2 regions of the Pseudomonas sp. S11P7 genome follow, and region 1 is predicted to be linked to the other one. Evidence: predicted binding sites of a transcription regulator. Region 1 holds the regulator's gene; the other holds the start of a gene.
What was found. Region 1 encodes FliA, which starts transcription of late flagellar genes. Its sites were predicted from a motif close to CTAAAGTTTNNNNNNNNNNNGCCGNTAA; they were not measured.
Positions count from the first base shown of each region.

Region 2: a site for FliA is predicted at 1,794-1,821, ahead of M0746_RS26560 (methyl-accepting chemotaxis protein). Genes of this name have one in related genera too.

Region 1 is NZ_JALPKS020000002.1:3,836,214-3,839,619, forward strand. It holds partial or broken gene M0746_RS29540 (chemotaxis protein CheA) at 1-318, opposite strand, end outside; gene M0746_RS17630 (protein phosphatase CheZ) at 372-1,160, opposite strand; gene M0746_RS17635 (chemotaxis response regulator CheY) at 1,179-1,550, opposite strand; gene fliA (RNA polymerase sigma factor FliA) at 1,718-2,458, opposite strand; gene fleN (flagellar synthesis regulator FleN) at 2,455-3,285, opposite strand; gene flhF (flagellar biosynthesis protein FlhF) at 3,402-3,406, opposite strand, start outside.
Region 2 is NZ_JALPKS020000002.1:5,813,618-5,817,023, reverse strand. It holds gene M0746_RS26560 (methyl-accepting chemotaxis protein) at 1-1,681, opposite strand, end outside; gene M0746_RS26555 (LysR substrate-binding domain-containing protein) at 1,872-2,792, opposite strand; gene M0746_RS26550 (NorM family multidrug efflux MATE transporter) at 2,949-3,406, shown strand, end outside.

The DNA.
Region 1 (3,406 bases):
GACTTCGCTGAACATGCTGTTCACCGCGTCCAGTGCTTCGAGCACGACGTCCATCAGTTCTGCATCAACGCGACGCTCACCCTTGCGCAGGATGTCGAACACGTTTTCGGCGATGTGACAGCACTCCACCAGCTCATTGAGCTGAAGGAAGCCGGCGCCCCCTTTTACAGTGTGGAAACCGCGAAAAATTGCATTGAGCAGATCTGCGTCATCCGGGCGGCTTTCCAGCTCGACCAGTTGTTCGGACAGTTGCTCAAGAATCTCGCCGGCCTCAACCAGGAAATCCTGAAGGATCTCTTCATCGGCGCCGAAGCTCATTAATGGGGTGCTCCTACAGGTCTAAAAACCCAAAAAACCCGAATTCAGAAATTCTAGAATCCAAGGCTGGATAACAAATCGTCCACATCGTCCTGACCGGACACAACGTCTTCTCGTTTATCGGCATGAATCTGCGGACCTTCACCCTGCGAGAGATGTTTTTGTGGATCTTTTTCCGCAAGCATCGCAGCACGGTCATGTTCGATGCCCGCAAAGCGGTCGACCTGACTGGCCATGAGTACGAGTTTGAGCAGATTGCTTTCGACTTCGGTGACCAGTTGGGTCACGCGCTTGATCACCTGACCGGTGAGGTCCTGGTAATCCTGGGCCAGCAGGATGTCGTTGAGATTGCTCGACACCGCACGGTTGTCCGTGCTGCTGCGTGACAGAAAACCGTCGACCCGGCGCGCCAGCTCTCGGAACTCTTCAGCCCCGACCTCGCGACGCATGAAGCGACCCCAATCGGCGCTCAACGTCTGGGCTTCATCGGCCAGACTGTTGACCACCGGCGTGGCGCTTTCCACCAGATCCATGGTGCGGTTGGCCGCGGCTTCCGTCAGCTTGACCACATAGCCCAGGCGTTCGGTGGCGTCGGTGATTTGCGACACTTCCTCGGCCTGCGGCATGTGCGGATCGATCTGGAAATTGACGATCGCACTGTGCAGTTCACGCGTGAGCTTGCCCACTTCCTGATACAGGCCACGGTCACGGGTCTGATTGAGCTCATGGATCAGTTGCACCGCGTCGCCGAACCTGCCTTTTTCGAGGCTTTCGACCAGTTCGACCGCGTGTTTTTTCAGGGTCGATTCAAAATCGCCCTGTGAAGATTCGTTATGCTCCATAGCTCCCCCGCGCGTTCATCAGCCGATGCGTTCGAAAATCTTCTCGATTTTGTCTTTCAACGCCTGAGCCGTGAAAGGTTTGACCACGTAGCCGTTCACACCGGCCTGAGCGGCTTCGATGATCTGCTCGCGCTTGGCTTCAGCGGTCACCATCAGCACCGGCAGGTGCTTGAGTTTTTCATCGGCGCGCACGTGGCGCAGCAGGTCGATACCGGTCATGCCCGGCATGTTCCAGTCCGTTACCAGAAAGTCGATGCTGCCGCTGTTGAGGACCGGAATGGCGGTTACGCCATCGTCGGCCTCGACGGTGTTGGTGAACCCAAGATCGCGCAGCAGGTTCTTGATGATCCGCCGCATCGTTGAGAAGTCATCAACGATGAGGATTTTCATGTCTTTGTTCAATTCGACCTCCAAGCAGTCTTAAACGCGCCCAGCACCTGGACGCGCCACTTCAATCAATTGGCGCAGCACTTAAAGTTTGTCTGGAGCACAACGGATCGAGACCGGCGCCGCTTACCACCGCACCAGCCTCGTTTCGCAGTGTCCCCACACTGCCTTCAGCGCGCTCGCCACTCCCCCAAACGCCCCCGCAAACGGGCCGCGCACTGGCTGTGTAACTGGCTGACCCGCGATTCACTGACGCCAAGGACTTCACCGATTTCCTTGAGGTTCAGCTCTTCGTCGTAGTACAGCGCCAACACCAGTCGCTCACGCTCCGGCAAATTGGCAATCGCGTCCGCCAGCGCCGTCTGGAAGCGTTCATCTTCCAGATCGCGTGACGGCTCCATATGAGCACTGGCGCCATCCTCGTGCAGCCCTTCGTGTTCGCCGTCCTGCAAGAGGTCGTCGAAACTGAACAGGCGGCTGCCCAAAGTGTCATTCAGAATCCCGTAATAATCGTCGAGACTCAATTGGAGTTCGGCCGCAACCTCGTGATCTTTAGCGTCACGGCCGGTTTTAGCTTCAATCGAGCGAATCGCGTCGCTGACCATCCGGGTATTGCGGTGAACCGAGCGTGGTGCCCAGTCCCCTTTGCGCACTTCATCGAGCATCGCGCCGCGGATTCGAATGCCCGCGTACGTTTCGAAACTGGCGCCCTTGCTGGCGTCGTATTTGGTCGACACTTCGAGCAGGCCGATCATCCCGGCCTGGATCAGGTCTTCGACCTGCACACTGGCCGGCAACCGTGCCAGCAAGTGATAGGCAATGCGCTTGACCAGTGGCGCGTAACGCTCGATCAATTCGTACTGCGCGTCACGCGCCGACTTCTTGTAAAGATTCATGCCACTGGCGGTCATATCACAGGCCCTGCGGTTTGCTGCACGAGACGCTCGACGAAAAACTCCAGATGGCCGCGCGGGTTGGCCGGCAACGGCCAGGTGTCGACCTTCTGCGCGATGGCCTTGAAGGCCAGAGCGCATTTGGAGCGTGGAAAGGCTTCGTAGACGGCGCGTTGTTTCTGCACGGCCTTGCGCACGCTTTCGTCATACGGGACGGCGCCGACGTATTGTAGGGCGACGTCAAGGAAACGGTCCGTGACCTTGGTCAACTTGGCGAACAGGTTACGGCCTTCCTGCGGGCTCTGCGCCATGTTGGCAAGGACGCGAAAGCGGTTCATGCCGTAATCGCGGTTGAGCAGTTTGATCAGTGCGTAGGCGTCGGTGATCGAGGTCGGCTCGTCACACACCACCAGCAACACTTCCTGCGCGGCGCGGACGAAACTGACCACCGAGTCACCAATGCCCGCAGCGGTGTCGATCACCAGCACGTCGAGATTGTCGCCGATGTCGCTGAACGCCTGAATCAGGCCGGCGTGCTGCGCCGGGCTCAGGTGGACCATGCTCTGCGTGCCGGACGCCGCCGGCACGATGCGAATCCCGCCCGGGCCCTGCAACAGCACGTCGCGCAATTCGCAGCGGCCTTCGATGACGTCAGCCAGCGTGCGTTTGGGGGTCAGCCCCAGCAGAACGTCGACGTTCGCCAGACCGAGGTCGGCGTCCAGCAGCATGACCCGACGGCCAAGCTCTGCCAGCGCCAGCGACAAGTTCACTGACACGTTAGTCTTGCCGACGCCACCTTTGCCGCCGGTCACCGCGATCACCTGTACGGGATGCATGCTGCCCATGTTATTTCTTTACCTTGTCTTGCATAGACGGAGGCCACATTACTGGCTGCGCGTTCCGGATCGGAACAATGCGTGGCAGACCATCGATGTAGGTACAAAAACTGTTCATGATTACCTCAGC
Region 2 (3,406 bases), 2.0 Mb from region 1:
TGATCGCGTTGCCGGTTTCCTGCTGGATGCTGTGGATCATGCTGGAAATTTCATCGGTGGCCTGACGGGTGCGCGAGGCCAGGCTGCGCACTTCGTCGGCGACTACGGCAAAGCCGCGACCTTGCTCACCGGCACGCGCCGCTTCGATCGCCGCGTTGAGTGCCAGCAGGTTGGTCTGCTCGGCGATCGAGGTAATGACACCGACGATGCCGCCGATTTCCTGGGAACGCTGACCGAGGGTATTGATGACGGTGGCGGTGCTGTTGAGAGCGCCTGCGATTTGTTCCAGCGAGGACGAGGCTTCTTCCATCGAGCTGCGGCCGATCTGCGTCTGCTGAGCGTTCTCCTGGGCCAGACGCTGGGTGGCGCTCATGTTGTCGGCGATGTTCAGCGAGGTCGCGCTGAACTCTTCCACCGCGCCGGCCATGCTGGTGATCTCGCCGGACTGCTGCTCCATGCCGTCATAAGCCCCTCCGGACAAACCGGAGAGCGCCTGCGCTCGGCTGTTGACCTCTTCGGAAGAGCGGCGGATGTGCTCGACCATGGTCGACAAGGCCTGGCTCATCTGGTTGAACGCACGGGACAACTGACCGATTTCATCGTTGCTCGACACGTTCAGACGCACGCTCAGATCACCTGCGCCCAAGGCTTCAGCCTGACGCACCAGGTCACTCAACGGCGCCAGTTTGCTGCGCAGCAGCCAGACCACCGAACCGACCGCCAGCAACATCGCCAGCAGGCTACCAATCGCCAGTTGCGTGCCGACGCTCCAGGTCACGGCGCGAATCTCGGCTTTCGGCATGCTCGCCACCACCGACCACGGGCCACCTTCGAACGGCACGGCAATGCTGTAGAAATCTTCGCCTTGGTCGCTCCAGAATTCGCCTTTGCCCGGGGTTTTCACCAGTGCGTTGATGGCTGGCACTGCCTGGTCCAGCGACTCTACACCGGCGATCGGCACCAGCCATTTGTTCTGCTCGTCGAGCAGGGCCAGCGAGCCGGTCTGGCCGATGCGGAAACGCTTGAGATTGGCGAACTGGGCGTTCTGCGCATCGGTGTAATCGAAGCCGACGTACAGCACAGCAATGATCTTGCCGCTGCCATCGCGCACCGGCGTGTACTGCGACATGTAATAGCGCTCGAACAGCAGCGAGCGGCCGACGTAACTCTGCCCCGCCATCAACTTCGCGTAAGCCGGGTTGGCATGATCGAGCACGGTGCCGATGGCGCGGGTGCCGTCCTGCTTGCTGACGTTGGTGCTGACGCGAATGAAGTCTTCGCCGCTGCGCACGAACACCGTGGCCACACCGGCGGTCATCTGCTTGAACTCGTCGACTTCCTTGAAGTTGTTGTTCAGCACTTCGTTGCCCAGATGCAGGCCCGGGGTCTGCACGCCGGCCACGGTTACGGGCTGGTCAGGGTGCACGCTCAAGCCGCTGCCAAAGCGCTTCTCGAACAAGCCGCTCAGGCGCAGGGTGCTTTCGCGCAGCGTGCCGTGGAACGTGCTCAGTTGGTCGGCCAGCAGCCGCGCCTCACTGGCCAGATGCTCTTCACGGGTGGCGAGGTTGGCAGAGTCCAGCGAACGCAGGGCGAACACCGTACTGCCGCTGATGACAATCGCCAGTATCACGGCGAGGGCGAGGCCCAGCTGCGAGGCGATCCGAGCACGAGGTTGAGACATGAACAGCTCCTGGCCGAGCCACCGAATCCTCCTTGATCGCGGTAAATGCCCGGAAAAATATTCTAATAATGGGGGTGCAGCGTGGAACCGGCACGACGGTTCCACTTGCTCATAGTCGGCGGTGAATCCGAATACTTGAGCGCGCAACGTGGGTATGGCGTAAGGCCTGCATTGTCGCCGCTCCAACGTTTCAGCTCAAGCGCGCCACAGCTGGCAGTTCCATGGCGCGGACTTCGCCTTGCAGGAAATCGCTGAGGCGGCGCAAACGTTCACCTCCCGGACGGGTTTTCGGCCACACCAGGTAATAACTCAGGCCGCTGGCGACCGCCGTCGGCCACGGCAGGCTCAGGCGTCCCTGGGCGACATCTTCGGCGACCATCAGCAAATCGCCCATCGACACACCGTAACCGCGCGCCGCAGCAATCATCCCCAGCTCGAGGGTATCGAACACCTGCCCGCCCTTGAGTGACACCTGGTCCGACAACCCCATGCATTCCAGCCAACTGCGCCAGTCGCGACGGTCGGGGGTCGGATGAAGCAATTCGGTGCTGGCCAGCCGCGCCACGTCCCACGGCTGGTCGTTGAGCAGATTGGGCGCGCCGACCGGGATCAGCTCTTCGGCAAACAACAGGCTGGCTTCCCAGTCCGGCGGAAAATGGCCGTCGCTCAGCAGCACCGCGCAATCGAACGGCTCGTCATTGAAATCCACCGAATCGATGTCCATCCACGCACTGGTCAGTTGCACTTCGTTGCCTGGTTGCAGATGGCGGAAGCGACTCAGGCGCGCCAGCAGCCAGCGCATGGTCAGAGTCGATGGCGCTTTCATGCGCAGGATGTCGTCTTCGGCACGCAGGGTGTTGCAGGCGCGCTCCAGCGCGGTGAAACCTTCGCGAATACCCGGCAATAAAAGCCGCGCGGCTTCGGTCAGTTGCAGATTGCGCCCGCTGCGCTGAAACAACCGACAGGCAAAGTGTTCTTCGAGGGTGCGGATATGTCGACTCACTGCACTCTGGGTAATCGACAACTCTTCAGCAGCGCGGGTGAACGAACTATGCCGCGCCGCCGCTTCGAATGCGCGCAGGGCATACAACGGTGGGAGACGACGGGACATGCAGATAGCTCCGGTGGCGGGATGCGGCCAACTTAGCAGAATTGCCGCAGGATGAGTTTTAATCATGCCACCCATCCTTTTTATCCCTTTGTGCAATCACGCTCACACGCCGAGAATCGACGCTCTCCTGTTCCCTCTGAATCGAGTGGTGATGACATGCAGCATCCTGTGCGTAGCGAACTCTGGGCCATTTTGCGGCTGGCCGGGCCGCTGATCGCTTCGCAGTTGGCGCACATGCTGATGGTGCTGACTGACACATTGATGATGGCTCGCCTGAGCCCCGAGGCCTTGGCGGGTGGCGGTCTGGGTGCAGCGAGCTACTCGTTCGTATCGATTTTCTGCATCGGCGTGATCGCCGCTGTCGGCACGCTGGTGGCGATCCGGCAGGGTGCCGGCGACATCATCGGCGCAGCGCGCCTGACTCAGGCCGGTTTATGGCTGGCGTGGCTGATGGCGCTGGTCGCCGGCCTGTTGTTGTGGAACCTCAAACCGGTGTTGTTGCTGTTCGGCCAGACTGAAACCAACGTTAACGCCGCCGGGCAATTTCTGATCGCCCTGCCCTTCGCCCTGCCGGGTTATCTGAGCTTCATGGCCTTGCGCGGTTTCACCAGCGC